Regions from separate parts of the Comamonas sp. E6 genome, predicted to be linked through region 1. Evidence: riboswitches for the same ligand, from Rfam matches in the RefSeq annotation. Region 1 holds a riboswitch; each other region holds the start of a gene.

Region 1 (10,381 bases):
TCGTGCGTCAAGGCAGCACCATTCGCGCAGCGCAGGCGATGCACCTATCCCAACCAGCTGTTGCAAGGTCAGTGCTGCAGCTTGAGGAGGCCTGCAGGCTTCCGCTTTTCATTCGCGGTGCACGCGGCATGATGCCGACCGCGCTGGGAAACCAGATGGCTGCACGTATCGAGACAATGCTCCAGCATCTTGGCAGCGGAGCCGCCGAAGCTCAGGCAGCATCCGCCCTCACGGCGCGGCGTTCTTCATTGCCTCACCGCTTCGCAGAAGTGGTGCCACCCGGACATTTGCGAGCCTTGCTCGCTATCGCTCACTGCGGCAGCGAGTCGCAGGCTGCCCAGAAGATTGGCGTCACGCAGCCGTCCATTCATGCCGCGCTGCAAGGGCTGGAGGCCAGCCTTGGCCTGCAGCTGTTTTACAAACTCACCTTCGGAACTCGGCTCACACCGTCGGGAGAAGCTCTGCTGCGGCGTGTCAAGCTGGCCTTGGCGGAAATCAGGGATATGGAAAGCGATATCTCGGCCTGGCATGGCCAGATCAAAGGGCGTGTGGTAGTTGGAGTATTGCCGCTGTCCGTGGGTATTTTCTTGCCCGCTGCCGTGGACAGACTCTCTTCAAGCCACCCCGACATTGAGATCAGCATTGTGGACGGCACCTACGAAAGCCTGATGCAAGGCCTTATGAGTGCAGATATTGATGTCATTGCCGGCGCGCTGCGCGCACAAGTGCCAGAGGATGAGGTTCAGCAGCTTGAGCTGTTCGACGACGACCTGGTTGTCGTCGCCCCCAGCGATCACGACAGCCTGCAGCGTGAGCATCTGACGCTTGAGGATCTGCTGCAATGGCAATGGGTCACGCCATTGCCCAACACACCGGCAGATAGCGCAATGGTCAGGCTGTTCCGCTCGCACGGACTGGAGCCGCCGCGCAGCAATCTGCGAGCGAGCAGCCCGACCATGACGCTGGCCTTCGTGCTGCAGACCGGCAGGCTGGCCCTGGCCTCGCGTGGACAGGCCATGCGGGACAATCATGGCGGCCTACTGTCCATCTTGCCCGTGGAGCTGCCCTCTACGCGTCGAGGCATAGGCCTGGCGATACGTGCGCAGGGAACCGCCTCACAGAATCTAGATCTGTTCATTCGGGCCTGCCACCAGACCATGGCGGACCTGCCCGCCTAATTGCTTCCCGCTAGCGGAGCATCCAGTCGGCCAGGGCTTTGGACACTTGCTCAGGCTGCTCCATGGTGCTCATGTGACCACTATCCTCGATCACGACCAGCTCTGCTCCTGGGCATAGCTGCTGCATGCGTTCGTGCCGGGACAAAGGACTCCAGAGGTCCTGCCGCCCACAGACCAGCAAGGTCGGACAGTTCAGCGCCTGCAGGACCGCTGTTGCATCGGGCCGACCCAGCAGAGCATCGATCTGTGCAGCAAAGATGGACGGGGTGAAGCGCGCCACCATGTCCAGGACTTCTTCGAACAGCGGAGTGTCAAGACGGCCGGGGTGAACCATGCCTCGTGCCCATTGGCCCCCCATCTCCCGCATGCCGTTCTCGAGCGCCTTGTCCAGCAACGCCTTTCGTTTGGCACGCTCGCTGGCACCAGCCTCGCCAGCCGCGATGGGCTCCATGCCGGTGTCCAGCAAAGCCAGACGCTCCACACGCTGCGGAGCCATCCTGGCGATTTCCAGTGCCACGCGCCCCCCCATCGAATGTCCGGCCAAGGAAAAGCGCTCTGCGCCTACCTCGCTCAGCACCAGGCGCGCCATTTCCTCAATGGAAGCAGCATGGCCATAGGAAGGGCTGATGCTGTCGGCAAAGGAAAGCGCCTTTCTCTGCTCCTGCCAAACCACTTCGTCACAAAGCAAGCCGGGCAAAAATACGATGCAGGGTTTGCTCATGCAGCGCTCTCCAGAATCAGATGGCCGACGGCCGTGTTCGATGCAGGCACATGGTAGAAGCGGTGCGCCACCTTGGGCAGCGGTGCGGGGCCGCCCACATCGGACATGGCGCCGCGCGCAATCAGCCACATCACCAGCTCGATGCCTTCCGAGCCGGCTTCGCGCACGTAGTCGATATGCGGCATCTGCGCCAGACCGTGGGGGTTCTCGATCAGCAGATCCAGGAACTGGTTGTCCCATTCCTTGTTGATCAGGCCCGCGCGCGCACCCTGCAGCTGGTGGCTCATGCCGCCCGTGCCCCAGATATGGACGTTGATGTCCTGGTCGTAGCTCTCCACGGCCTTGCGGATGGCGCGGCCCAGGTTGAAGCAGCGCTGGCCGGTGGGCACGGGATACTGCACCACGTTCACGGCGAAGGGGATCACCGGGCAGGGCCAGGAGCCGGTCTTGGGGTCCTGCTCGCCGCACATCAGCGACAGAGGCACCGTGAGGCCGTGGTCCACGTCCATCTTGTTGACGATGGTCAGGTCGAAGTCCTGCTGGATCACGGACTGGGCAATGTGGCTGGCCAGGTCGGGATGGCCGACCACCTTGGGCACGAGGCGCGGGCCCCAGCCTTCGTCGGCGGGCTGGAATTCCGCAGCCGTGCCGATGGCGAAGGTTGGAATGCAGTCCAGGCTGAAGGCCGTGGCGTGGTCGTTGTAGACCAGGAAGATCACATCGGGCTTGTTGTCCTTCATCCACTGGCGCGAGAAGTCATAGCCCTTGAACAGGGGCGCCCAATAGGCTTCCTGGGTCTTGCCCATGTCCATGGCGGCGCCGATGGCAGGCACATGCGAGGTGAAAATGGATGCGGTGATGCGTGCCATCAGGCTTGCCTCCCTGTTTCATTCAGGAATCTGTTGCCCTCTATGCCGCGCCCGCCTGCAAGCATCATCTGGCGGTAATCTTCTTCGCTCATGCCCGTCATGGTCGACACCATGTTCTGTACGCTGATGCCGTCAGTGGCGCCTATCTTTACGAGAAAGTAAATGTTCCCGCCCAGGTCTATGCAGCGATTGAGATCGCGCGCCAGCACGGCCTGCTTCTGCTCCTCGGTCATCGACCACTCGTCGAGATAGGCTCGCTCGTTGGCGCGAAAGCGCTCGCGGTTCTCCGCCTTCATCAGGCTCATGCAGAACTGGTTGAGCCAATAGCCCCTACGGGACTGCTCTGCGTCAAACACCGTGGTGCCAGGCACATCAAGATAAGGTTTGTTCAAAGCCATAGATATCAATTTCTGCAGATTCAAAGATCCAGTACCAGCCGTTCACAGCGGGCCCGTGAGCAGCAAGGAGTGAACTGATCGTCAGCGGCTTGCTCCTCAGCGGTCAGATAAGAATCACGGTGATCAATTTGTCCTGATAGAACGCGCGTCAGGCAAGTGCCGCAAACCCCCTGCTCACAGGAAACCATGATCTCCACACCAACGTCCTGCAAAGCCTGTGTCACGCTCTGACCTACCGCGACAGACACGACACGCCCCGAACTTGCGAGTTGCACTTCGAAAGCAGTGTCCTCGCCGCGAGGGCCAACATTGGCTGCCGCAAAAAACTCCCAATGCAATCGCTTTTCGCTCCAGCGCTGCTGGCGCGCAGCGTCCAGCACTGCGTCGATAAACCCCTGGGGACCGCAAACATAGAGATGCGTGTCCGGCAAGGCATCGGCAAGCACGGCTTCTATGTTCAGGCGCTGGGAAGCATCGCCCTCGTCAAAGTACAGTTGCACCTGGTCAGCGAAGGCAGAGTCCACAATACGCTGCTGAAAAGCCATGCGCTGCCTGGAACGACCTGCGTAGTGCATGCGAAAGGAGGCACCAAGTACCGAAAGCCGCTCCGCCATGCACAGGATGGGCGTCACGCCTATGCCCCCGGCCAAGAGCAAGTGGTGCGGCGCATCAGGTTCCAGCGCGAAATGATTTCTAGGCGCGCTGATCTGCAGCACGTCGCCTTCGGCCACAACTTCGTGCACAGCCGATGAGCCTCCACGTGAGGCTGGATCGCGCAACACGGCGATCTGGTAACGATGCGCTTCCGAAGGATCGTTGCACAGCGAATATTGACGAACGATTCCACCGGGAAGGTGTACGTCTATATGTGAGCCAGCCGCAAAAGATGGCAAGGTACCGCCATCGATAGCCACCAGCTCAAGGCCACAGATGTCCTGTGCCTCCTGCGTTCGCCGAGCGACTCGAACTTGCAAAAAGCTGCCAGCAGTCATACAGCCTCCGCGCGCTCACGCGTCAGCAAGCGCTCGATGACACGGCGTGACTGGACACCACCTGCATCGATGTTGAGCATCAGCAGCTTACGGTCAGGCCAGCGAATCAGGTTTTCCTGCTGCAGCTCCAGCACCTCCGTGTCCTCGCTGAAGACCTTGCCCTGCCCCTCGCGAATAGAGGCCGTCAAAGCCGCATCCTGTGGCTTGAACTGGCGCGCCATACCCCAGAAATAATGATGCGTGGTTTCGGTTTCCGGGGTAATGAAGTCCACAACGATGGACGAAACCTTTTTGTCTGCTGGCGCACCATGACCGCCATGCCCGGCCAGAGCCACGCCCACCTCGATCATCACGTGGCTGGGTGGCTCGAAATGACAGATCTGCCAACGATCCACGGGCTGGTCATCGGGCAGTCCATTGCCGCGCAAAGCCATGCGCCAAAATGGCGGAGCCTCAGGCAAGCCTTCCATGAAGCGGCTGGTGGTGACATGGTCGCCATCCACCTTGGTCACGCAAGGCGTCTCGTCGATTTCCTTTTGTCCAATCGAGCTGGCATGCACATAAGTTTCGTGCGTCAGATCCATCAGGTTATCGATCATGAGCAAATGACTGGCCTTGATGTGGTAGTAGCCGCCGCCATAGGCCCATTGCGGATTGTCCGCCCAGTAAAGCTCTGGAATCAGCCCGGGGTCGGCCTCCTCCTTGCGGCCTGGCCAGACCCAGACAAAGCCATACCGCTCCACGACTGGAAAGCTGCGGATCTCTGGAAATCCCCGCACGCGCTGGCCTGGCATGGCAATCGTTTTTCCCTCGCAACCCATCTCCAGGCCGTGGTAGCCACAGATCAGCTTTCCCTCGCAGACAAAGCCCAGCGATAGCGGTGCACCGCGGTGAGGACAAAAGTCCTCCACCGCAGCAATTCCCTGCGGGCCACGGTAAAAAGCAATGCGCTCATTGCAAATGGTGCGGCCCAAAGGCTTGTCTTGAGGGATTTCATCAGCCTTGCAGGCGACATACCAAGTGTTCAACAAAAACATAACGGGGTCGTTATCAATAGAGTGGGGAAATACGTGCTTTGAAAGTCAGTGCGCCGCAGCCACCGAACCCCGAAGAACCGCGACTCGGCCCGCGCCTGTGGCGAAAACGGCCATCGCAGCGACAATCAGGGGGACAGCGAAGACGTAGTAGAGCGAAGCAGGCTGCCAGCCGCCATCCAGCAGCAGTCCCGCCATGGTTGGCGCCACGATGGCGCCAATGCGGCCAATACCGATGGCCCACCCCATGCCGGTAGCGCGGACCTGGGCGGGATAGGTGGCAGGCACCAGGCCATAGAGACCAGCCATGGATGCAAACAGAAAAATACCTACACCGACTGCAGCAACAAATGCCCACGCCAGGCTGGTCGAAGCAAGGCCGAACAATGCGGTAAACAGCGCATTGAGCAACAGGCTGCCAATCGCCAGATTGCGCAACTTCGCCCTCACAGCCAGCAGACCGAACAAGCTACCGCCAGCAATGCCCCCCAGGTTCAGCAGCACTCCGCCCGTCACGCCCTGCTGGGCCGACAAACCGGCTTGCACCAGCAATTTGGGTGTCCAGCTCAGCGAGAAATAGACACTGAACATGAGCAGGAAAAAGCCTGCCCACAGCATCAGGGTAGGACGTGCCAAACCATTCTTGAACAGCGCCGCCACCGTATTGCCTTGAACGGCATCGCCGGCCACCGGAGCAGGCAGCTGCGCGAGCGGTGCATGGCCCATGAGCACCATCAAACGATTGAGCTTCTCGAGCGCGTGAACCGGACGGCGGCCCAGCAGGAAATCCACGGATTCGGGCAGACGCCACAGCACGATGGGCAACATCAAGGCTGTCGTCAGGCCGCCAAAAACAAAGACCGAGCGCCAGCCGTAATGTGTCAGCAGCCAAGCGGCCATGAGTCCACCCAGAGTGGCACCGATCGGATAGCCGGTGGCTTGCAACGCGATCGCAGTGCTGCGCCACTTTTGGGACGAGAACTCGGAAGTGATGACCCCCACGCTTGCCAGCATGCCGCCGATGCCGACGCCGGTGATGGCCCGCAGGGCAGCCAGCTCGATATAGCTTCGGGCCATGGCTGACATCAGCATTCCAGCCGAAACCACGACGAGGCACAGCACAATGACAGGCTGCCGACCGCGTCTATCGGCCACGGGGGCGACAAACAGCGAGCCAATGGCCATACCAATCAGCCCGGCACTGAACAACACGCCCAGCTGAGCGCCATTGAGCTTCCATTCAGCCGCAACTGATGATGCAGTAAAAGCCATCACGAGCACATCGAAGCCATCAAGCATGATGAGCAAAATGCAGATGCTTACGGCCAGCCATTGAAACGAGGTCATGGCACCTTCGTCCATGGTCTTGCGAATGTCTTTCATACAGGTCCTTATCAGGAACAGGTTGTCTCCGGAGCTTCGTTATGTCTGCAGCCGTCACGCCGCAGTAACCAGCTTTCTAGTTAGAGCGCCACTGTCTAACTTGCTAAAACAGCGTGGTGAGGCTCGACTGAAAAGTATCTCTATCAGAGTCTGTCAACGCCAATGCACACATTGCGGCAAGCTATGCGTTTTAATGATGACTTTTCTCGCCAACGCAGAAGATCTGACGAGAGATAGTGGGACAGCCTAATGAATCCCCGGGCATGGTCCATTGCTTGTCTTTCACATAAACATGGGGCGTAGGCATACCAAGACCCTGGGAACAGCGCCGCAGGCGTAGGTCTGCCACCGAGAAAGCGGACCTGGTTCGTCAAACCTATGAGCCTGGGATGAGCGTGTCACTCGTGGCTCACCAAGAAGGTGTATCGGCAAGCTTGCTCTTTACCTCGCGAAAGCTTGAGCATGAAGGGCCTCCGACACCAACGCCCTAATGAGTGCTGCCGCTCACACCACCAACTGGAAGCAGTACAACGCAGCACTCAAGGCTCGCGGCTCCTTGACCATCTGGCTGGACAAGACCATGTCTTGGCTTGCCGCTGACAGCGGCAAACGCGGGCACAGCCCGCAGTTCTCGGATGCAGCGATTCAGTTCTGCCTGACCATCAAGAACCTCTTTGGATTAGTCTTGCGGCAGACCACAGGCTTTGTTCAGTCACTACTGGCGCTGTCTGGATTGCTGTGGCCAATTCCCGACTTCAGTACATTGTGTCGCCGCCAACGCCGTCTGGATGTGCAAGTGGCATACCGCTCTAGCGCAGCCGGCCTGCACCGACTGGTTGACTCCACAGGCATCAAGTTCCTTGGCGAAGGCGAGTGGAAGTGCAAAAAGCATCGCCGCCAATGGCGCAAGCTGCACATCGGTATTGATGCGCAAACGCTGCAGTGTTGCCGCAGTTGCGGAGCAAGTTCCTGCCGAGGAGCCGCTGCTGACAGTGACAGGCGATGGGGCTTATGACACGCAGTCCGTGCATGCGGCGGTCATTCAGCGCAATGCCACGCCCATCATTCCCCCCAAGAAAGAATGCCAAGGTGCGCAAAGGCGATGGCTTTGCGCACCGCAACGCAGCTATCGCCGCATGCAGACGATTGGGGTGAAGTATCTGGAAACGCTGGAGCGGTTACCACCGGCGCAGCCCGGTAAAGACCAAGATGAACTGCATCAAACGCCTGGTTGAACGAGCAATGTCACGCACGTTCGAGCGCCAAGTTAACGAACTGCACATTCGAGCCTCCATCCTCAATCGGTTTACTGAACCGGTCTGCCCGCAGACGGTGGCTGTGGCCTAGCCACACCTGGGGTTGGGAAATCTGGCCTGGGGGTGATATATGCAACAACGCCCTTTCGATATCGCGCATATGAGTTTTTATGGCGGGCGGCTTCACGGACGAAAACGCGGGCTTGCGCGAGCCATGGCGGATTCAGACCGCCCTTCCGCACCCCGAGCTGGCAGCCGCAGAAACACACCAATACAGGTATTAACCCGAATAAAGTCGCTGAAACTAGCTAGAATCGCGCCCATCCTGCGGGAGAGCGGAGCCTTTCGAGGGTTCCCGCCGAAGGCGCAAACTCCCATAATCGCTCAGGCAATAAGTACCGCAGGTGGGTCTGACAGGACCCGGATATCGCCAACTGGAGAGCAGCCCGCAACCACAAGCTGCAGGGCTCACCGAAGGGGCAAGCATGTCCACCGCGAAGGTGCTCATGCGCAACTCTCAGGTAAAAGGACAGCGGGAGAGGCAAGCCGGACATTCCCGCCGATGTGAGTGGCTGGTCTATTTTCAAGTGCCTTCATGCTTCCTTCCGTCTCTTTGCTGGACTCGTTCCAGGCCTCCAACTTCACCGTCATGCTGGTCATCTATCTGGTGGCCATTACCGCCGAAGCCATGTCCGGCGCACTCGCCGCAGGCCGGCGCAATATGGATATCTTCGGCGTCGTCGTCATCGCCTTTGTCACTGCCCTGGGAGGCGGCACCATCCGCGACATGGTACTGGGCCACTACCCCATCGGCTGGACCCAGCACCCTGAATATGTGTATCTGGTCATCAGCTTCGGTCTGCTGACCACCGTGATTGCACGCCATATGCACAGGCTCAAGCAGGTGTTTTTGCTGCTGGACGCCATGGGACTGATCGCCTTTTCGCTGATCGGCTGCAATACCGCGCTGGAGCTGGGCTACCCAACCATCGTCATCATCATGGCCGGCATGATTACCGGCATCAGCGGCGGCATCTTGCGCGATGTGCTCTGCAACCAGGTCCCCGTGGTGTTCCGCCGCGAGCTGTATGCCAGCGTGTCGCTGTCCGTATGCCTGATGTTCCTGGGCCTGCGCTATCTGGATGTCAGCCCCAATATCAGCACCATCGTGTGTTTTGCCGGCGGTCTGGCCTTCCGTCTGGCCGCCATTCGTTTCAAATGGCGCCTGCCGGTTTTTTCGTACCAGCAGCGCTGGGAGTGATAGAGACTCCCCCCTCTCTTGCTACGCAGGAGGGGGACGCAGCCATCGCTGCGGGGCGGCCCTTGCTTGGCTGCTCTGACCTAGACTGCGCCATGCATTACCCATGTAGTTTCACTTTCCATGTCTGAACCGATCACATGGATGCCGGATGGCACCCCCTACAACACCCGATTTGGTGATCGCTATCACAGCGAGCTGGGCGGCCTTGACCAGGCCCGCCAGGTTTTTCTCGGTGGCTGCGATCTTCCAGCTGCCTGGGCCGATGCAGCGCAGTGGCGCATTCTGGAAACCGGCTTTGGCTTCGGTCTGAATTTCCTGGTCACCTGGGCGGCATGGAAAGCCGACCCCAGACGCCCGCGCATTCTGCATTTTGTCTCGGTGGAGGCCTACCCTGTCTCGCGCGAGGATCTGCTCGCGTTTTTACCGGCCGATGGGGAACTGCGCCCGCTTGGCGAACAACTGGCCGAGCAATGGTGGGGACTGCTGCCCGGCGTGCATCGCCTTTCCTTTGATGACGGCCAGGTGCTGCTGACGCTCCATATAGGCGATGCCAGGACCATGCTGCGCAAGCAGCAGATGACGGCTGACAGCGTATATCTGGATGGCTTCTCTCCTCAACTCAACCCCGAGATGTGGGATGAAGATGCCATGAAGAACATCGCCCGCCATTGCCGCCGTGGCACGCAGCTTGCCACTTGGTGCGTGGCCGGCCATGTGCGCCAAGCGCTCAAGGCTCAGGGTTTTGACGTCAAGAAGCGCGTTGGCGTGCCGCCCAAGCGCCATAACCTGCATGCAGCCTACAACCCGGCCTGGGAGCCGCGCCATCGCCCTGACGGCCTGCCTGCGCCCGTGGGCCAGGCCGGCCGCTGCCTGGTGCTGGGTGCTGGCCTGGCTGGTGCCGCCGCTGCCGCCAGCCTGGCAAGACGCGGCTGGGAAGTGACGGTGCTGGATGCGGCGGCCGAGCCTGCGGCAGGAGCTTCAGGCCTGCCAGCCGGCTTGTTTTGCCCGCATATTTCGCCCGATGACAGTGTTCTGTCGCACCTGTCCAGAAGCGGCGTACGCACAACGCTACAAAATCTGCAGCAACTGAGCCAAGCGCAAAAGTTGCATCCAGCCCAGGACTGGGCCCATGGCGGCGTGCTGGAGCATGACCTGAACGAGCCCTCTCATCTGCCCAGGTCATGGCTGCAACCCGGCAGCGAGACATTCCCCTGGGGTCAGCACTGGAGTACGCCTGCGCTGCCGGCTCAGCTGGCTGCGGCAAAGCTGCCTGCAGACAGCCACGCCGT
Region 2 (10,381 bases), on a different contig from region 1:
CGATATAGAAGATCAGAATGCGGTAGACGATGCTGTTGGTGGCACGGGGCAGCACTTTCTCGGGCGACTCGGCTTCACCGGCTGTCACGCCTATCAATTCCACGCCGGTATAGGCAAAGCAGGCTATCTGCAAGGTGAAGACCACGCCCACCATGCCCACGGGTGCAAAGCCTCCATGCGACCATAGGTTGGTGAAGCTTGCCGTCTGGCCCAGCGGTCCCCAGCCCGTGGTGATGATGGCCACACCCAGCACCAGCGTGGCAACAATGGTCACGACCTTGATCAGCGCGAACCAGAATTCCAGCTCGCCGAAGACCTTGACCGCGATCAGATTCACGCCCAGCAGCACGGCCAGGGTGGCGAGCGCCGGGAATGGCGGGAAACCAGTAATGGGTGTAGATGCCTATGGCAGTGAGCTCCGCCATGCCCGTCACCACCCAGGTGAACCAGTAGGTCCAGCCGGTGACGAATCCGGCCCAGGGGCTGACATAGGTTTCGGCATAGGTGGCAAAAGAGCCGGCCACCGGGCGGTGCACCAGCAACTCGCCCAGTGCCCGCATGATGAAGAAGATGGCCAGCCCCGCGATGGCGTAGCTGACCAGCAGCAGCGGACCAGCCTTGTGGATTGCCTTGGCCGAGCCCAGGAACAGGCCCACGCCAATGGCGCCGCCCAGGGCGATCAGCTGGATGTGCCGGTCCTTGAGGCCGCGCTCCAGCTCCCCTGTCTGCTGCAGCGACTCCCCGGCTGCGCTTGGATGATTTCGACTCATGTTGTATGTCTCCGTTTTGCCATTCACACGGCAACAGCTGCCCCTCACGGGGCGCTGCGGCTGCCGTGTCTGGCTTGTTGATGAGGTTTTCAGGTCGTGGTCAGGCGCTGGCGGTGCTCAGCGTGGCCGGTCGGGGCTGTCTGCTGGCGCTGCCCATGGACTGCAGCACGAGGTCGCCGACCATGTCGGCGGTGACGGCCGACAAGGTCCAGCCCAGATGGCCGTGGCCGGTGTTGTAGAACACGCAGGGCTTGTTGCCAGGGCCCACGCGCGGCAGCATGTCCGGCATCATGGGGCGCAGGCCCGCCCAGGGCACGACGCTGCGCGTGCTGACGCCCGGGAAGCACTGCTGAACCCATTCGATGAGTGGACGGATGCGGTCGGCTCGGATGTCCTTGTTGTAGCCGTTGAATTCGGCCGTACCGGCAACGCGGAAGCGATCGTTGCCGAGGCGGCTGGTGACCAGCTTGGTCTCGTCGTCCAGCAGACTCACCACGGGGGCTGCGGCGCGGCTGGCTTCGTCCGGCAGATTGACCGTGATGGAATAGCCCTTGACCGGATAGATGTTGACGCTGTCGCCGAGCTGGGCAGCCAGGGCGCGGCTTGCCGTGCCTGCGCAGACCACCATGGCGTCGAAAGTCGAGGTCTCGGTTTCCAGGCCCTGGCGCACGGTCACGCTGGCCTGCTTGCCGTTGCTGTTCACCGACATGATTTCCTGGCCGTAGCGGCATTGCACGCCCAGTCGTTCGCAGGCGGCAGCCAGGCCGCTGGTGAACTTGTGGATGTCGCCCGTGGAGTCGCTCTCGGTGAAGTAGCCGCCATAGAAGGTTCCGGACAGGGTCGGCTCTATGGCGCGCATCTCCTGCGGTGTCACGGCGCGGCGCTCCAGACCGCCTTTGGCCAGCAACCGGGAAACCTTGCCCGCATGTTCAAAGCCTGCTCGGTCGCGGTAGATATGCAAGATGCCTTTTCGCTTCAGATCGAAGTCAATGCCTTCGCTGGACGCCCAGTCAAACAGGTGCTCGCGTGCCGCAATCGCCAGCCTGGCGGTTTCCACGGTGTTTTTCTCGTAATGGGGGATGGCAGCGAGAAACTGGCAGAACCAGGAAATCTTGTGCCAGCTGGGCCTGGGATTGAGCAGCAGCGGAGCATCGCTCTTGAGCATCCACTTGAGGCCCTTGACGATGGTGGACCAATGGGTCCAGACCTCGGCGTTCGAGGCCGAGAGCTGGCCGCCATTGGCGAACGAGGTTTCCATGGCGGCATAGCGCTGCTTCTCGAACAGGGTGACGGCAAATCCGCGGCGTGCGAGGGCGTAGGCGGTGGTCACGCCCGTGATGCCACCGCCGATGACGGCGATTGTCTTCATGATTCAGATTCCAGACACGTCAAGGGTGGAGCCCGTGCGCAACATGCGCAGCGGACGCCCCCTCTGTTCTGGACCTGAGAGATTCACGAGGCAGGGCCTTGCGGCGCTGCTCGCTTGCTCCTTCGGTATGCCCGGCGGACGATGACGTCCGGACATTCTTCAGAGTGTGTGAAAGCGATGCCGATCCTTTGGCCTGAGAGTTTCCGGGGCGGTTGCTCCTTCGGCGCTGCATGCGCCAAGTTTGCGCTGCAGTCTCTCTCGGCATCACCGGGCTGAGAGCCTGTGGGCAAATGTAGGAAGAACGGCGGTGCCTGGATATACGGGTTTTCTAGACTTCTGCGCCAGGGCCCAGCCATGGCTACTCATGTCGGGTTCACGCTATTTGATAGCGCTTGTCGCTTATCCTTCAATGAAATATTGATTGTTTGTCTATGAAAATGAATTTATTAAAGCGCAGTGTGCTTCTAAATTCATAGCGATAGACGCTGTCAAGTGCCACCGAGCAGCCCCAGAGTCAGCCCCTGCATTGGCATGGCGGGGCATGGTCGGCGGTGGATTTGGGCAAAATATCGTCTTTGCCTGTCAATTGGCCCGGCGATATCACCGCTTTGCCATTGAAGCGCCCGACTGGGGTGGCTGCCGATTCAGGATGCAACTGGCCTATCCGCCATGGCGTTCTGCTGTCATGGCTTCGTTCCTTTGTCCTTGTTGCCCGCGATCGTCATGGTCGCCTTTTTGCGTTGCCTGCCGCAGCGCCTGCGGGATGGTTGGGTGTTTTGTCCGGATGGGCGCAAACCATTACAACAAGACATTTATGTCCCAACCCAACTCAAGCCAGCAGCTCGCGCCGACTGGTGATGGTGACGATAACCAGCCCCGCTTGCACCGGGTGCTCAAGCAGCGCCACCTGAGCATGATTGCCATTGGCGGCGCCATCGGAACGGGCCTGTTCGTGGCCTCAGGCTCGGCCATCGCCCAGATCGGCCCTGGTGGTGCCGTGCTCACCTATCTGCTCATAGGCATCATGGTGTACTACATCATGACCAGCCTGGGCGAGCTGGCCGCCTTCATGCCTGTGGCCGGCTCTTTCTCTACCTATGCCTCGCGCTATGTGGATCGAGGCTTCGGCTTTGCGCTGGGCTGGAACTTCTGGTTCAGCTGGGCTGTGGTGGTGGCGGTGGACCTGGTGGCCTCGCAACTGGTCATGGCCTACTGGTTTCCCGATGTGCCCGGCATCGTCTGGAGCGGCCTGTTCCTGCTGCTGATGGTGGGGCTGAACGCGTTTTCCGCGCGCGGCTTTGCCGAGGCCGAGTACTGGTTCGCGCTGATCAAGGTGCTGGCCGTGGTGGCCTTTCTGATCACCGGCGTGCTGATTCTGTTCGGCATCATCAGCAACGGCCATGTACCCGGCTTCGAGAACTGGACCACGGGCGATGCGCCATTCGTCGGTAATTTCGCGACCTTTGTGGGCGTGGCCATGATCGTGGCCTATTCCTTCCAGGGCACGGAGCTGGTGGGCGTTGCGGCAGGCGAATCCGAGAATCCGCGCGAGAACGTACCGCGTGCGATTCGTCAGGTGTTCTGGCGCATCCTGCTGTTCTATGTGCTGGCCATTGTCGTCATCGGCTTTCTGATTCCCTATACCGATCCGCAGCTGCTGCGCACCGATGTGGCGGATATCGCCGTGAGCCCGTTCACGCTGGTGTTCCAGCACGCAGGCCTGCTGTCGGCGGCCACGGTGATGAATGCGGTGATCCTGACCTCGGTGCTGTCGGCCGGCAACTCCGGCATGTATGCGGCCACGCGCATGCTCTACAACATGGCGACCGAGGGCAATGCGCCGCGCATCTTCTCCCGGCTGACCCAGAACGGCGTGCCGCTGGTGGCCTTGATCGGCAGCACGCTGGTCGCCAGCCTGTGTCTGTTTTCCTCGCTCTATAGCCCGCAGGCCGTCTATATCTGGCTGCTGAATCTGGCCGGCATGACGGAGTTCATCGTCTGGCTGGGCATTGCCGTCAGCCACTACCGCTTCCGTCGCGGCTATGTCATGCACGGCCACGATGTGGGCCTGCTGCCCTACAAGGCCGGCGCCTTCCCCTTCGGTCCCATCTTTGCCTTTGTGCTGTGTCTGGTGGTGACGCTGGGCCAGAACTACCAGGCCTTCCTGGAAGATCGCATCGATTGGGGCGGCGTGGTCTCGACCTATCTGGGCATTCCGTTGTTCCTGCTGTTCTGGCTGGGTTACTGGCTGGTCAAGCGCAAGACCTGGGTCAGCTATGCCGATATGCGCTTTGACGAGCTCGAAGACATCAAGCAGGGCAAGGTTTCGTCCTGAGGCGGTTTGAGCCTTCCTCTTCTCTGTGCGGGAGGGGGAAGGCTGCAGGGCATGAGGTCATGCCGCTGCTTGCTGTTTTCAGGTGCGTGTGTGCTTGTTTAATGCATGGCTGCCGTCTCTTGCCAGCGCAGGCAAAATCGGCACTGTGAGAGATCTTCCCACCAGCCCCGATTCCAGGCCCAGGCGCATCGCGCATCTGGACATGGATGCGTTCTACGCCTCCGTGGAGCTGCTGCGCTACCCGCAGCTCAAGGGGCTGCCGGTGGTCATCGGTGGCGGTCGGCGCAGCTTTGACGAGGAGCTGCTGGCGCGCCATGCGGGGCGGCCGCTGTCCGAGATCCCGGTGGCGGACTTTCCGCTGCTGCGCGATTACACGGGGCGCGGCGTGATCACCACGGCCACCTATCCGGCGCGGCAGTTCGGCGTGGGCTCGGCCATGGGCATGATGAAGGCCGCCAGGCTGTGCCCGCAGGCGATTCTTCTGCCCGTGGACTTTACCGAGTACAGGCGCTTTTCCCGGGCCTTCAAAGAGATCATCGTGTCGATTGCTCCGCTGATGGAGAACCGCGGCGTGGACGAGGTCTACATCGACTTCACCGACGTGCCCGGCGGCCAGCGCGAAGGCGGACGCGTGCTGGCCCGGCTGATCCAGAAATCCATCTTCGACGCCACGGGCCTGACCTGCTCGGTCGGCGTGGCGCCCAACAAGCTGCTGGCCAAGATGGCCAGCGAGTTCAACAAGCCCAACGGCATCTCCATCGTCCAGCCCGAAGATCTGCAAAGCCGGATCTGGCCGCTGGCCTGCCGCAAGGTCAACGGCATAGGACCCAAGGCCGATGCCAAGCTCAAGAGCCTGGGCATAGAAACCATTGGCGACCTGGCCGCGCAAAGCCTGCCGCAGCTGCTGCACTGGTTTGGCAAAAGCTATGGCCACTGGCTGCACGAGTCGGCCTGGGGGCGGGACGAACGCGCCGTGGTGACCGAGAGCGAGCCGGTGTCCATGAGTCGCGAGACCACCTTCGAGCGCGATCTGCATGCCGTACGCGACAAGGTCGAACTGGGCGCGATCTTCACGGACCTGTGCGAGCGTCTGGCCGAGGATCTGCAGCGCAAGGGCTATGTGGGGCGCACCGTGGGCATCAAGCTGCGCTATGACGATTTCAGGATTGCCACGCGGGACCAGACCCTGAACCTGCCGATACAGGATGCGGCGGCCATCCGCCTGGCCGCGGGCCAATGCCTCAAGCGCGTGCCGCTTGGCAAGCGCATCAGGCTGCTTGGGGTCAAGGTCTCGGGCCTGATTGCCGAGCAGCTCTGGCAGGCCAGCGCCCACGATCCTGCGGCTCGCGAACTGCTGCTCAGACCTCATGGTTTGACCTCGGTCAAGCATTCGGATCCCTATACCGCATCTCTGTTCTGAGCCTGGGGGCTCGGGAATCATCACTGTGCGATGATCCAAGTGTGAATTTGTGTATCTGGTTAACCAGCTATCGACGGGATGCCTGATCGCTCACTCTCGAACAAAAACTAAACAGGCTTATTGGAGGAGTGCAAAGCATGCGCCTGAACCTGCCGGTATCTCAACAAAACTACGACTTTCCAGGTGACGAGCTGCTGGTCTCCAGCACCAACACCAAGGGCGAGATCACGCATTGCAACCCGGCCTTTGTGCGCGTCAGCGGCTATGCCTACGAAGAGCTGATCGGCCAGCCGCACAATCTGATTCGCCACCCCGACATGCCGGCCGCTGCCTTCAAGGATATGTGGCGCACCATTGCCCATGGCTATCCCTGGACGGCACTGGTCAAGAACCGCCGCAAGAACGGCGACCACTACTGGGTGCGCGCCAATGTCACGCCCATCATGGAGGGCGGCAAGCCAAGCGGCTATCTGTCGGTGCGCACCAAGCCTTCGGCCGCCGAAGTGGCCGAAGCCGAAGCGCTGTACGCGCGCATGCGCAACGAGGAAAAGCAGGCACAGGCCAGCTTCCGCCTGCGCGCGGGCGCGGTGCGCCGTCTGGGGCTGATGGGCTGGTGGGATGGTCGCAAGGATGTGGGCCTGGTGGCGCGCATGGCCTGGTTGCTGGCCATCATGGCCTTGATCGCCATGCTGCCCGATATGCTGGGTTGGCAGGGTGCAACTGCCTGGGGCTGGCGTGCTGCAAGCCTGGTGGCAGGCGGCGCATTCGTGCTGTGGCGCTTTCAACGGCGCTGCGTGGCGGGACTGGAGGAAGCCAGCCGCTTTGCAGCCGATGTGGCCGCCTGCAATCTGAGTACCGAATGCAGCCAGAGCTACAGCGGTGCCGTGGGGGCGCTGATGCTGAGGCTGCAGCAGATTCAGATCAATCTGCGCGCCGTGGTGGGCGATGTGCGTACCGAGGTGCAGGGCTTTGCCCAGACTGCCCATGAAATCGCCCAGAGCAGTTTCGATCTGGCAGGGCGTACCGAGTCGCAGGCCACCAGCCTGCAGCAGACGGCGGCCTCGATGGAGGAAATTTCGGGCACCGTGTCGCAGACGGCCGACACGGCACAGTTCATGGCCGGTGCCAGCGACGAGAGCAGCAAGGTGGCCAGCCGCAGCGGCGCGGCCATCAGCGAAGTGGGACTGGCCATGGAGCATATCCGCGGCTCCTCCACCCGCATGAGCGAGATCATTGGCGTGATCGAGAGCATTGCCTTCCAGACCAATCTGCTGGCGCTGAACGCGGCCGTGGAAGCGGCGCGGGCCGGCGAGCAGGGGCGCGGCTTTGCCGTGGTGGCAGGCGAGGTGCGAGCACTGGCCCAGCGCAGCGCCGAAGCGGCCAAGGAGATCAGCGTGCTCATCAACCGCACGGTCGATGGCATCAATGACGGAAATGCGCGCATGCGTGCCGCGGGCCAGACCATAGACGGCATGGTGCAGGCCGTGGACAAGGTCGGCTCCCTGGTGCACCAGATCAGCATTGCCACGCGTGAGCAGTCGATAGGCATCTCCCAGGTCAACGAGGCCGTGGCCCAACTCGACTCAGTGACCCAGCAGAATGCGGCGCTGGTGGAGCAGTCGACCAGCGCAGCGCAATCGCTGCGCCTGAGTGCCAGGACGCTGGAGCGTTCGGTGGACGTGTTCCATCTCTAGGCTTTTGTGGTCTTGCTCTGAAAAGGCAGCCGTGGAGCTGCCTTTTTCACATTGGCTTTCGGTAGGATTGCGCCATGAGTGTTGTGCTGACCCTGATCGCCATTGCGGCGCTGGCCCTGTGTTTGCTGATCTGGCTGATATCGCGTTTGCGCGCTGACGCCAGACCCGCGTCGTCTGCAACTGCTGGGCAGGAGGCCGAGCCGTCCGTGGCCCAGGCCGGAGCGGCGTCGGATGTTGCGGCGCGGACACTCTCCGATCAAGAGCTTGCGGCGCAGGCGGATGTGGCATCAGAGGCCAGCAGGGATGTGAATTTTCGCCCCCAGGGCGAGCGTGGCATGGGCGGTCCCATCTATGGCGATGTGCTGTGTGCGGATGGCGTCTACCTGCCCCATGTCTGGGAGATGGACATGCACACCTCCTATGACGGGCGCTGGCTGCGCACGGGCTTTTATGACAGCGAGGCCGCCCATCTGGTCGACCGCAAATCCCGTCGCAGCTGGGTGATCAGCAAGCCGGAAGGCGAGCTGTTGGATGCCATCCACTGGCGCATGCCGCGCTGGAGTGGCGAGAGCATCAACGAAAGCGGCATTGCCGACGATGCGCATGTGATCATGTCCGATGCCAGCTTCGAGGCCTGGCTGGGCGAGCATATGGCTGCGCAGCCGCAGCCCCTGCTGCAGGTGGTGGATCTCTGGGTGCCGGCAGACTGCCTGCCGGCCGAAGTCGCCCGGCCCATGCCGACTCTGCCTCAACCGGCTCAGCCCACCCCGGTGCCGCCGGTGGCGCTGCAGCGCCACTGGCCGGCTTCGCTGCGCAAGCTGCGCTATCCCATGGCTCCGCTGCAGAATCCGCACTGGCAGCTGATGCTGGGTGAGGCCGCCCAGCCTTGGGTGCTGGACGAGAGCCACAGCATGGTCTGGCGTGCCGATGCCCAGGCCTTTGCGCTCTATGCCTACCCTACCCAGGGCGATGCCAGCCAGGCCAGCCTGCGGCTCGCTGTCTGGACCATGGAGCGAGGCTGGCAGCAATGGCCGGAGTTGATGCCCGAGGATCGCAAGCCCTGGGCCCTGGGCCTGCCGGATCTTGAGCCGCCGAGCGAGCCGCAAGCGCCAGCGGTTTTACCGCTGAGCTGGCTCAATGAGCTGCTGCTGCAGAAAGTGCAGCTAGATACGCCCGAGACCGAGCGCCTGCACGATGGCACCAGCATCAGTTGCGCCATGAGCGAGGTGGATGTCTGCGCTGCCCATCAGCGCGATGGCCTGCCCATCCTCAAACCCTCGCTTCCCTTGTGCTTCGACTGGCTGCGTGATCCGGCGCAGCCCGCGCTGTGGCGCGCGCAGAGCGAGCCGCTCAAGGGGCAGCGCCTGATCTGGACTCTGTCCAAGCCCGCCCGGGAGGAGCTGGGCGAAACGGCGGCCTACAACCTGCAATGGGGCGAACGCCATCTGCCCGGTACCTGGGCACTGGAACATGTGATCGTGCAGGGGCGCTGGGCGATTCTCATGCCGCATGGCCGTGCACCGATTCGCGGTGGCAGCGGCAGCCTGCAGATCTGGGACGGGGAGCGCCTGCAAAGCGTGGACCTGCCCTGGCCCGTGGTGCGGCTGGCCGCTGTGCCGTCGGTCAAGGGCGGCATGGCTGCTCGCCTGCGCGTGCTGGCGCTGACGGCCAGCCTGGCGGACAAGGACTGGGACCCCTCGACCGCATCCTGGCGCTGGCCTTTGCAGTCCGTATCGGCCAGCCATCTGGCAAGACCCGACTGGCGCCCGCTCTACTCAGAGCGCGAACTGGCACCCGATGCGCAAGGGCGCTGGCAGTTGCTGCCGCGCTGGCGCGAGGTGAGACAGATTCAACACCCCTGTTCCGACGGCGACTATGTCTGGCGTGACGATGTGCGCGGCGACACCGTCTGGTGGTGGGGCGGCGTGAACGAGCGCGTCAACCACTATTGGCAGCATGATGAACCTCGCAAGGACGGCGTGATCATGACGCGCAGCGGTCTGGCGTTCTGCGGTGTCGGGCCCTGCGCCTGTCCCCATCCTTCAGGCGAAGGCTGGGCCTTGCTGGAGCTTGTGGAGACGCGCTATGGCGAACTGGGTCAATGGCAGCTGCACTGGCTCAACCCCGTGGAAAAGGAAGTGCGCACGCTGATGCTCAAGGCGCGCATGCCGGTGCTGCAGGGTTGGGATGCCCAGGGCCTGCATTGGCAGGATCTGCCCTTGCCTGACGAAGTGGCGCTGCAGGGCGAGGCCAGCGCGGTTCACAAGCCCCAGTCGGAGCCCGCAGCGGCGCGTCAGCTGGTGGTGGCGCAGACCTGGCAGCGTGCTGCCGTCGAGCCCCTGCGCCAGGGCATGAACGGGCTGTGGCTGCGCATTCAGGATCTGCGTTATGCCGAGGCTTTGCTGGGGCAGGATGACTGCCCATGGAAGAGTTGATTCCCTTGAGCCACTCTGCGGCTTCCCTCTGGGGGGACGGCAGCTTTGCTGCGGGGCGGCCCTTGCTTGCTGCCCCTGATTGAGACGGTGCTGGTGTTACTGGCGTGCCGTACGCACGTTGGCGGGCAGGGCACCCGGGTGGCTGGTACGGAAAGGGTTGATGTCCAGGCCGCCGCGGCGTGTGTAGCGGGCGTAGACGGCCAGCTTGATGGGTTTGCAGCGGGTCCAGATGTCCATGAAGATGCGCTCCACGCACTGCTCGTGGAATTCGTTGTGGTTGCGAAAGCTCACCAAGTACTGCAGCAGACCTTCCTGCTCGATTTGCGCACCGCTGTATTGAATCTGCACGCTGCCCCAG
Region 3 (10,381 bases), on a different contig from region 1:
CTGCCTGGTAGGGGGTATAGGCCGTATACCAGGCTGGATTCTCGAGGATGTTGCGCAGGATGACGCCCGGCGTGTGCGTGCCGTAGTAGCCCTGGCCGATAAAGCTCTTCAGAACCTGATTCTTGCTGGCGATGGCCTTGAGTTCGGCCAGCGCAGCGGCTTCGGTAATCGGCGCCGGAAGATCCATGGGCCTGGCGCGTGCGATGGAGTCGGGCATCACATCGCGAATCAAGGCGTCCAGCGAGGGCTTGCCGATGGCGGCCAGCATTTTTTGCTGCTCATCGGCGTCCGGGCCTATATGACGGGGGATGAATTCGTGGCTGTTTTCCAGCGCTTCCAGGGAAGCGACGGGGGCGGGAGGCGACATCAGCATGGGAGGGACCTATTCTCAAATACTGTGACTGACGGTTTGCATGCCAGGCATGCGTGAATGCCGTATGCCTGAAGGCATGCGGCCGGTGCTTCAAGCAGCGCTGGCTTGTTCCAGCGCGGTGTTCATCAGAGCTAGGCGTTCGCTTTCCTGGTCGGCATATTCCCAATCGGGATATTTGCTGCGTGCCACGGTGTTCAGCCATTGCTGGCAGGCCAGGGCAAGCAGGGCCTGCTTGTGCAGATCGGCATCGATGCTGCCTGTGATCTTGAGCTGACCAAAGGCGGTGGCCACGTGTGCGCGGCAGACCGAGCGCAGATAGCTCTGGTTCATGTCGTCGCTGGCCAGCCATCGGGCCTTGGCCGCATCGTCATGAGCCAGCATGTCCTTGGGCACGGGCAGATCCCAGTCGCTCAGTTGTTGGTGCAGAAAGCGCAGGGCCTTGGCGTTGCCGCCTGTTTGCTCCTGGTACCACTCTTGAAGAGCGGCCAGTGTGTCGCTGCCGTCATCGCTGCCGAAGGGGCTGAAGTCGTCACCGCCGTCGTAATAGAAGTCCTGGGCTGCGATGCGCGCAAAGGTCGGGTGGCTGGTCTCGCGGGCGAGACCGACGTCCGGATCGTCAAAATACAGAATGGTGCTCATGGCTGCATGCAAAAACGGCCTTCGCAATGCGAGGGCCGTTGATACGCTTAGTTGTCCTTGGCGAAGTCGTTGTAGGCGGTCTCTTCCATCAGAGCTTCGAGCTCGCCCACATTGCTCATCTTGACCTTGAAAAACCAGCCTGCGGCCAGTGGGTCGCTGTTGGCGAGCGACGGGTCATCGCGCAGGGCTTCGTTGACTTCGACGATCTCGCCGGTCACGGGCATGTAGACATCGGCAGCGGCCTTGACGGATTCGACCACGCCAGCCACATCGCCGGCCTTGAAGGTGGAGCCCACGGCAGGCAGGTCCACAAACACCACATCGCCCAGCGCATCCTGTGCGTGTACGGTGATGCCGACGATGGCGGCATTGGTGTCAGCGGCGTTGATCCATTCGTGTTCTTTGGAATACTTGATGCTCATGGAAAGCTCCAGATGGGGGATTCAGGGGAATCGGGTGTTGTTTGAGAAAGGTCCAGCTCGCACTTTAGCGGTGTTCTGGCCGCTGTTTGGCAAACTGGCCCGTCTCATGCGCGGCGGCAGACCTAGCCGCGGTAGTAGCGGGTGGGAACGAAGGGCGTGGCGACCACCTTCATGGGCACGGGCTTGCCGCGCACCATGGCGAAGATTTCCGTATCGATGGCGGCGTAGTCGGGCTCGACATAGGCCAGCGCCACGGGCTGGTTGAGCGTGGGGCTGAGCAGGCCGCTGGTGATGTGGCCGATATGCTGTCCGTCCATGTTCTCCAGCACGGCGGGCTCGCGCACGGGAATGCGTTCCAGCGCAATCAGGCCCACGCGCTTGCGGCGCAGAGACTGAGGGTTCTGCAATTGCTCCAGCACGATGGCCGCACCAGGAAAACCGCCTTCGCGCTCGCCGCCGGTGCGGCGTACTTTCTGCATGGCCCAGTTCAGCGCAGCTTCCACCGGGGTGGTGCTGGTGTCTATGTCGTTGCCGTACAGGCAAAGTCCGGCTTCTAGGCGCAGCGAGTTGCGCGCGCCCAGACCGATGGGGGCTACCTCGGGCTGTGCCAGCAGAGCTTCGGCAAAGGCTTCGGCAGCTTCGCCGGGCAGGGAGATTTCAAAGCCGTCCTCGCCCGTATAGCCGCTGCGCGTGATGTAGAGCGCATGGCCTTGCCAGTCGAAGTAATTGCCGGTCATGAAGACCAGTTGCGTCACACCGGGAATCAGACGCGAGAGGGCAGTGACGGCTTGCGGGCCTTGCAGGGCCAGCAGGGCGTGCTCGGGCAGTGGGACGACCTCGCCGCGGCTGGCGATGCGGTTCTGGATATGAGCGATATCGGCCTCTTTGCAGGCACCGTTGACGATGAGGAACAGATCATCGCCGCGGTTGACGAACATCAGGTCGTCGAGAATTCCGCCTTGTTCATCGAGCAGCAGGCCGTAACGCTGTTTGTGCAGGCCCAGGTCCATGACATCGACGGGCATCAGCGATTCGAGCGCGGCGGCGGCATCGGGGCCGCGCAACAGCAACTGGCCCATGTGCGAGACATCGAACAGGCCGGCGGCCTTGCGCGTGTGCAGATGCTCGGCCATCAGGCCTTGAGGGTATTGCACGGGCATTGAGTAGCCGGCAAACGGCACCATGCGGGCACCCAGTTTCTGGTGCAGTGCAAACAGCGGTGTGGAACGCAGATCGGAAGAGGTGTCAGCAGCAGTCACAGGCAAGCGCTCCGGTGGTCAAACCAAAATGAGTGGCCATGCATGGCGGGGCCATGCGTGGCGGGCTTGCCCTGCTGTCCGCTTTACCTGAGAGATTCACTGCATGCATTGCATCGGGCAGTTTGCTCCTTCGGTGGATGCCGGCGCACATACGAAATGACGGCCTGCATCTCTCTCCAGCAAGGGACGCTGCAGGTTTGCATACCTTGCAGCGCTTGTCAGTCCTTTTGCCTGAGCGTTTTGACACCGGGTTGGGGTCTGCGCCTTCGGCGGTGCGAGGCAGCTTCAAGCTGCAGGCACTCTCTCCTGACCTTGGCGATTCTAGCGGTGGGCAAGGGGCTTGCACCACCGAATCGGATGGATTCTGGGGTTTTCGAGCACAGATCGCTGGAATTGAGCTTGCGGTCTCACTGCGGTTCTGTGTTCATGGCGGGTGTTCGAGGAATATCGATCTCCTGGCGCGGAAACACCAGTTGGTAGGGCTGCTCGAAGCAGGACGTCACGGGCTGGCCCTGGCGCATGCCGGGCTTGAACTTCCAGCGTTCGAGCGAGCGCAGTATGGACTTCACGATGCGGGGATCGGCATCGGCAGGCTGGTAGGCCACACGGCCGAGCTGACCCTGAGCCGTGACTTCCAGGCGGAAGACCACCGTGGTCTCCAGCCCGTTCGGAAACCAGTGGGCGCTGATGAAAGGCGTGGTGTGGCGGCGTGGCTGCGGTTGCCGATCGAGCTGGGCGGGGGGTGTGCAGTCAGCATTGATCCAGGCAGGCCAATTTACGGTTTGGCCTCCGGAAGCCGAGGCGGAGTCAGCCTGGGGCTGGGGAGTGATGTCGGCCACCTTAGGCGCCATGGCTGGGTTGCCGGCGCAGGCACTGAGCAGCAGAGCTCCCAAGACGGCCGCGTATGCAGCAAGACAGCGTGAGTGGCGTGAAGTATCCATGGCGGCATTCTCGGTCATCCCCAGTCGATTTCGGCAGACCTGGTGGAGTCGGTCGTTCAGCCAGGGCCGGGCTGCCTTGCTCCAGAGCTTGTCCTGCAGGGGCAAACATCATGTCCGGCAGGGACTAAACAGAATTTTCCCCATGGATAGGATTATGACGTTCGTCAAAAAATGTTTATTCAAGGAGAGAAAATGCCCGAAAAAGCCACGAATGAATTCTGGAAATATCTGAAGCCGATTCCTGAATGTTTTCAGCCAGATGCGCAGCCAGAGGTTTATATTAAGAACGCTCCAACGGAGGATGAGCGTTATTATGTTCCATTCTCTGAAACCGTTTCCTCCCGTCCCCTCTGGATTTCTCCATCACAAAACAAATGGTGCGATATTCTGATGGCGAAGGAGGCCGGTCTGGTGAACCGCCATTACCATCCGCACGAAGTGTTTGCCTACACGATTTCGGGGAAGTGGGGCTATCTGGAACATGACTGGACAGCCCGCGCCGGTGATTTCGTCTACGAGACCCCCGGAGAAGGCCATACCCTGGTGGCCTATGAACATGAGCAGCCCATGCGTGCGTTCTTTATCGTCAAGGGACCGCTGATCTGGCTCGATGATGACGGAAAGCCTGACGGATATTTCGATGTTCACAGTTACATAGAACTATGCCGAAAGCATTATGAAAAAATCGGCATAGGTGCAGATTATGTGGACACGCTGTTTCGGTAGTTATCCGAAGCTGGATTGAAAATCCATCAATGAAAGGCGGTATTTCCTGAAGAATGAAATAGCCCGCCAAATACGGAATGGAGAGAGACATGAAAAATCAAGATGAAAATCTAAAAAGCGGGTGGGTGAGCTATGAAAACAAGCTGCTGATCATTCTGTTTTTTACTTTCGGGATTGTTTTTTTTGACCGGCTGGCATTGTCGTTTTTATTTCCCTTTGTCTCCAAGGAGCTGGATCTGAACAATGCCCAGCTGGGCATGCTGTCGTCCATTCTGGCATTGGCATGGGCGGCTTCTGGTGCATTCTTCGGGGCCTATACAGACCGCAAGGGCGGACGCAAAACGGTGCTGATTCTTTCGGTGCTGATGTTCTCTCTTTGCTCGGCCCTGTCGGGTCTGGTGGGCGGTTTTGTCGGCCTGCTGTTGTTGCGAGCGCTGATGGGCCTTGCCGAAGGGCCGGTGCTGCCGCTGTCGCAGACACTGATGGTCGAAGCCTCCACGCCAAGCCGTCGCGGCCTCAACATGGGCTTGCTGCAGGGATCGTCTGCGGGCTTGCTGGGCGCCGTGATCGCACCGCCGGTGATTGTTGCGTTGGCCGTGGCCTATGGCTGGCGCACGGCGTTCTACCTGACCTGTGTTCCCGGGCTGATTGCCGCCGCGCTCATCTGGCTTCATGTGAAAAACACAGATGGCGGGCGTGCAGATGAGCTCGCTGCAGCCCTGCAGACAGGCTCGCGCTGGGCTCTGCTGCGTGAACGCAATATCTGGTTGAGCGTGCTGATCAGCTGTGTTTTCATGGCCTGGTTTGTGATCATCATCTCCTTTGCGCCGACCTATCTGGTCAATGCCAAGGGTTTCGGGCCGGGCACGATGAGTGCTGTCATGAGTTGCATGGGTGTGGCCTGGGTCATCTGGGGCTTTGCCGTGCCCGCCATTTCGGACCATATCGGTCGCCGTCCGGCACTGATCTTTTTTTCCTTTGTGGCGGCTTGCTGCCCTCTGGCCTTTCTGTATGCGCAATCGCCGGTGGTGATGGGCGGCTTGCTGCTACTGACCTATACCGGCCTGGGCTGCTTCACGCTCTTCATGGCCACGATTCCGGCCGAGACCGTTCCGCGAGCAGCCATGGCCACTGCATTGGGGATGATCATGGGTTTTGGCGAGTTGATCGGCGGTTTCATCGCCCCGACCCTGGCCGGGGTGGCAGCCGACCGGTGGGGGCTTGATGTGGTGATGTGGGTGGCTGCTGCAGGAGCCTTGCTTGCCGGCTTGCTTTCCTTGGGGCTGATTGAGACAGCGCCCAGGCGCGTTGACGACAGGCAGCCGGCTGCAGCATTGAAGGAGTCGCAGGCATGAAGGCTTTGAAATGGCATGGTGCCCGCGATCTGCGCCTGGAAATCATCGAACGCCGGCCCTTGAAGGCCGCAGAAATCCGTATCGAGGTCGCGTACTGCGGGATCTGCGGCAGCGATATGCACGAGTATCTGCATGGACCAGACTCTATACCGGTCGAGGTCCCGCATCCCTTGTCCAACAGTGTCGCACCCATAGTCATCGGCCACGAGTTCTGCGGCACGGTGGTGGAGGTGGCTGCGGATGTCACAGGGCTGCATATCGGAGACAGAGTCGCCGTGGAGCCGGAGTACCGCTGCGGCCAGTGCAGCTATTGCTGCGGGGGGCGCTATAACCTGTGCGAATCCATGGGCTTTGTGGGGCTCATGGGAGACGGCGGAATGGCAGAGGAAGCTGTGATTCCCGCTTATATGGCATATGTGCTTCCCCCGTCCTTGAGCTTCAGGCAAGCGGCGGTGGCCGAGCCCGCAGCAGTGGCATTGCATGCTGTGCGCCAAAGCGCATTGCGCCCTGGCGAGGCCTGCGTCATCTTCGGCATGGGGGCTATTGGTCTGCTGCTGGTGATGATGGCCAAGCACCATGAAGCGGGCCGCATTATTGCCGTCGACGTCGATGCCCGGCGCCTGCGCCTGGCGCGCGAGCTCGGCGCCTGCGACACGCTCGATGCCAGCCAGGGCGATGTCGTGCAGCAAGTGCGCGAACTCACAGGCGGGCAGGGCGTGCCGGTATCGTTCGAAGCCGTGGGTCGCCCGGAAACCTTGAGAGGGGCGCTTGGCGTACTGAGCAAGGGCGGTGAAGCCGTGCTGCTGGGGCTCATGCCCGAGGCGAGCATCGATACCTTCGACCTGGTCAACCGCGAGCTGCGCATTACCTCCAGCGTGGGCTATCGGGGCTTGTATCCGGAGCTGCTGGCGCTGATGGCTTCCGGGGCTGTGGATGCCGGACGTATCGTGACCCATACCGTTAGTCTGGATGCCGCCATACAGGACGGTTTCGAGCGACTGGCATCTGCCGGGGATGCTATCAAGGTGCTGGTTCAGCCGCAGCCGGATGCCGTTGCCCGATTCGCCCGTCCCCACGCTTTTGCCCACAGCTCCTGAGCCTTGCTGGCGCCTGCAGCTTCTGCCGCTAAGTCATGGCACGTAGCTGACCGTGCTGCGCACGCATCTGTGTGGGCGTCATGCCATGGTGTGAGCGGAACCTGCGTGCAAAGTGGGCCTGGCTGGCAAAGCCGCAGCGGTAGGCGATCTCGGCAATGCTGTAGCGGTTCAGCGCAGTCTGGCGCAATTCCATGGCTGCACGTTCCAGGCGGCGCACGAGAATCAGCTCGGTCACGCTGTATCCCTCGGCCTGCAACAGCCGGTTCAGGTGCCTCAGGGAGACACCTGAGGCGGAAGCGACTTCGCTCGCATCCAGCGAGTGGCGGTGCAGGTGTTGGTCGATATGGGCGCGCGCGGCCAGCAGGTGGGAGGCGCGTAGTGCACTGCTGCCTGCTGCTTCTCCAGCCAGCATGGTGCGCAGCAGGTCGCAGGCCTCGAACTGCATGCGATCCTGGTCCACCCTTTCGGGGTGGGCCATGGCATTGCCTACCAGCTTCTGGAACGCGCGATTGAGCACGCGTCCGCTGCCCGTCGCCCCCGACACACAGATCGGGCCGGGAAGTTGCGCGCGGCTGCAGTTGCGGTAGAACCAGTCGGCAGGCGTATCCACGAGGAATTGGTGCATCTGGTGGGTGAAGCCGAACAAATAGGCATGCCGGGTGTCATAGATCACCAAGTCGCCCGGAGCGAGATGGATGCAGCTGTGTTCCTGATAGAAGAAGGCACCGCTGCTGAGCACCAGTGAAACGAAAACCGACTCCTTGGGATGCTGGCGCACCAGCTGTGGCGTGCGCTCGATGACATGGGCATTGCCGTCGATGTCTGCCAGGGCCAGCTGGCCCAAGCGCATATTGCTCTGCCGCGCGTTCAGACCTTCGTCGGCGTAGGATGAGCAGCGCAATCCGACCAGAAAAGAAGCGTTATAGGCTTCCCATTGGTCCAGGCGCTGGCTGGCGGGAAAGGCATCCGTAGCGATCCGGTTCACCGCACATGGCGCAAGCGAGGGCATGGGGGTCTCCTTGGCAGGTTCTTATAGTGTGTGCCGACCAAGTGGAGTCAGTAGATATCGGCAGTGCCGAGCAAACTCTAACATGCCATGTTTGCGCCTCGCTCCGTGAAGTTACGGGGTGGCAGGTCGCAAATCATGGTCGCGACGCCTGCGTGCATCAAGGCTGAGGGCGCGAATCCAGCCGCTTTGCTTTGCCGGCTGAAGAAGGGGAGTCCGCATCCGCTTTCATGTCGGCGCAGGCGCGCCACCAGGCTGAACCCGCATGCGGAGCGTTCAGGTCCAGGCGCTCGCCCATCATGGGCGTGGCGATCTCTATGCCGTGCTGCCTGCCCAGGCTCAGGATCTGCTCGAAGGGGTCCCACCAGGCATGCATGGCGAGGTTGAAAGTGCCGTTGTGTATGGGCAGCAGCCACTGGCCGCCGAGATCCCGGTGTGCCTGCACGGTCTGCGCCGGATGCATATGGACATAGGGCCAGTGGGCGTCGTAGGCGCCGGTCTCCATCAACGTGACATCGAAGGGGCCGAAGTGCCTGCCGATTTCGGCAAAACCGTCGAAGTAGCCGCCATCGCCGCTGAAGAAGACGCGCAGCGGCCTGTCGGCCTGGCGATCTTCTATGGTCCAGGAAGCCCAGAGCGTGCGGTTGCCGTCGCGCAGGCTGCGCCCCGAGAAATGCTGGGCCGGCGTGGCAGTGAAACGCAGGCCGTCGACCTCGCTGCCCTGCCACCAGTCGTGCTGCACGATCTTGTCGGCCGGCACGCCCCAGGCCAGCAGTCTGTCTCCCACTCCCAAGGGGCAGAGAAAAACGCCCACCTTGGGCGCGAGCACGCGAATGGTGGCGCGGTCCAGATGGTCGTAGTGGTCATGCGAGAGCAGCACGCCGCGCAAGGCAGGCAACTCGTCCAGGGCAATCGGCGGGGCATGAAAGCGCTTGGGGCCGGCAAACGATAGCGGCGAGGCGCGCTCGGAAAACACGGGGTCCGTCAACCACCAGCCGCCGCGCAGCTTCATCAGCAAGGTCGAATGGCCCAGGCGATACAGGCTGCGTTCGGGCGCGAGGTTCAACTCGGTCGTGCTCAGCGGCAAAACGGGCAGCGCCTTGCCCGGCTGGGAATCGGCCGGCTTGTTGAAGAAGAACTTCCATAGCGTCCCGGCATCGGGCTTGGGGCTGTTGGCCGGGCGCGGATGCGTGTTGCGAAAACGCCCGCCCGAATACTGGGGCGAGTCCTCGTAGTCGGTGATGGAGGTGGAGAGACTTGGTTTGCGAAACAAGATCGGGCGCCTTAGTAAGACATTGGCCGCAGTTTGGGACGGTTTGCAGCGCTGCAAGAGCCGGCTTGCAAGAGGCCGTAACACAGGCACGGCCATTCAGGTGCTTTCTCGGGGCGGATGCGACACTCGCTGTCTGAGGAGCAAATACACATGAATCCCATGGTTCACAATTTGGAGAGCATGCTGGCGGCCGGCAAGGATGGTGCGCTGCTGCGCTATACCCTGGGCAAGGCCTATGCCGACGACGAGCAGATGGCCGTGGCGCGCGAGCATCTGCGCAAGGCCACGGCGCTGGATGCCGAATACTCCGTTGCCTGGAAGCAGCTGGGCAAGGTGGAGCTGGCGCTGGGCGATGCGCAGGCGGCGCGAGCCGCCTGGCAGCAAGGGCTGAGTTGCGCCCAGGCCAAGGGCGATGCCCAGGTCGTCAAGGAGTTGCAGGTGTTTTTGCGACGCCTGGACAAGCAGGCTGATGGCGCTTAGGAACTATCAAAAAAATAGCTGAGAGCGCTTGTGAGTCAAGCGCTCTCAGCCAATTTATTCTGAAGTTAATCAGTGTGCGCCGGCGGCCGCGTCGGAGGCTCCTGCGGCAGAGGCCGGGCGCTTGGTGAACCAGATCAGCACGATCAGGCTCAGGAACAGAAAGGACGATGCCAGAAAGATGTCGTCGGCGGCCCGCGTGAAGGCCTGTTGATCGATCAGCCGGTTGATCTGGGCATAGGCCTGCTCGGCACTCATGCCTGCTGCCTGCAGATTTCTGACCGTGCTGGCAAACGTGCCCTGGCCTTGCACCAGCAGCTCGGTCAGATGGGCATGGTGCATGGAAGCCCGGCTTTCCCAGAGCGTGGTGGCAATCGAGGTGCCCATGGCGCCCGCGGTGATCCGCACGAAGTTGGACAGGCCTGCTGCGGCCGGAATGCGGTCCGGCGTCAGTCCGCTCAGCGTGATGGTAGTCAGCGGAATGAAGAAGAAGGCCATGGCGCCGCCCTGGATCAGCGTGGGAATCAGGATGTGGGCGAAGTCGGTCTCCACGGTGAACTTCGAGCGCATCCACAGCACCATGGCAAACACGATGAAGGCAATCGTGGCCATCTTGCGCGGATCCCAGACACCGACCTTGCGGCCCACCATGGGCGTGAGCAGGATGGCCAGCAGGCCCACCGGCGCCAGGGCCAGGCCGGCCGAGGTGGAGGTGTAGCCCATCCATTGCTGCAGCCACAGCGGCAGCAGCACCACATTGCCGAAGAACAGGCCGTAGGCGATCGATAGCGCGATCGAGCCGGCCGCAAAGTT

Evidence for each region. A riboswitch is a leader RNA that binds a small molecule or an ion and turns the genes downstream of it on or off. The one in region 1 is predicted to bind glycine.
Region 2: another riboswitch for glycine. It lies ahead of CSE6_RS03535 (D-amino acid dehydrogenase); the one in region 1 lies ahead of CSE6_RS00995 (trimeric intracellular cation channel family protein).
Region 3: another riboswitch for glycine. It lies ahead of gcvT (glycine cleavage system aminomethyltransferase GcvT); the one in region 1 lies ahead of CSE6_RS00995 (trimeric intracellular cation channel family protein).

What each region holds. Positions count from the first base shown of each region.
Region 1 is NZ_BBXH01000004.1:12,517-22,897, reverse strand. Features, by position in the region: gene CSE6_RS01040 (LysR family transcriptional regulator) at 1-1,178, shown strand, start outside; gene CSE6_RS01035 (alpha/beta fold hydrolase) at 1,189-1,899, opposite strand; gene CSE6_RS01030 (class III extradiol dioxygenase subunit beta) at 1,896-2,768, opposite strand; gene ligA (protocatechuate 4,5-dioxygenase subunit alpha) at 2,768-3,166, opposite strand; gene CSE6_RS01020 (PDR/VanB family oxidoreductase) at 3,187-4,158, opposite strand; gene CSE6_RS01015 (aromatic ring-hydroxylating dioxygenase subunit alpha) at 4,155-5,195, opposite strand; gene CSE6_RS01010 (MFS transporter) at 5,241-6,575, opposite strand; partial or broken gene CSE6_RS01005 (transposase) at 6,881-7,054, shown strand; partial or broken gene CSE6_RS01000 (IS5 family transposase) at 7,066-7,922, shown strand; glycine riboswitch at 8,150-8,242, shown strand; glycine riboswitch at 8,256-8,374, shown strand; gene CSE6_RS00995 (trimeric intracellular cation channel family protein) at 8,427-9,092, shown strand; gene mnmC (FAD-dependent 5-carboxymethylaminomethyl-2-thiouridine(34) oxidoreductase MnmC) at 9,234-10,381, shown strand, end outside.
Region 2 is NZ_BBXH01000006.1:55,361-65,741, forward strand. Features, by position in the region: partial or broken gene CSE6_RS03530 (amino acid permease) at 1-770, opposite strand, end outside; gene CSE6_RS03535 (D-amino acid dehydrogenase) at 871-2,139, opposite strand; glycine riboswitch at 2,311-2,410, opposite strand; gene CSE6_RS03540 (amino acid permease) at 2,954-4,474, shown strand; gene dinB (DNA polymerase IV) at 4,677-5,894, shown strand; gene CSE6_RS03550 (PAS domain-containing methyl-accepting chemotaxis protein) at 6,032-7,588, shown strand; gene CSE6_RS03555 (hypothetical protein) at 7,663-10,023, shown strand; gene queF (NADPH-dependent 7-cyano-7-deazaguanine reductase QueF) at 10,120-10,381, opposite strand, start outside.
Region 3 is NZ_BBXH01000008.1:162,980-173,360, forward strand. Features, by position in the region: gene gcvP (aminomethyl-transferring glycine dehydrogenase) at 1-373, opposite strand, end outside; gene CSE6_RS07430 (MolR family transcriptional regulator) at 464-1,012, opposite strand; gene gcvH (glycine cleavage system protein GcvH) at 1,060-1,434, opposite strand; gene gcvT (glycine cleavage system aminomethyltransferase GcvT) at 1,557-2,693, opposite strand; glycine riboswitch at 2,758-2,883, opposite strand; glycine riboswitch at 2,903-3,012, opposite strand; gene CSE6_RS07445 (energy transducer TonB) at 3,101-3,634, opposite strand; gene CSE6_RS07450 (2,4'-dihydroxyacetophenone dioxygenase family protein) at 3,827-4,360, shown strand; gene CSE6_RS07455 (MFS transporter) at 4,450-5,715, shown strand; gene CSE6_RS07460 (2,3-butanediol dehydrogenase) at 5,712-6,812, shown strand; gene CSE6_RS07465 (helix-turn-helix domain-containing protein) at 6,841-7,821, opposite strand; gene CSE6_RS07470 (MBL fold metallo-hydrolase) at 7,979-9,091, opposite strand; gene CSE6_RS07475 (hypothetical protein) at 9,242-9,571, shown strand; gene CSE6_RS07480 (DHA2 family efflux MFS transporter permease subunit) at 9,641-10,381, opposite strand, start outside.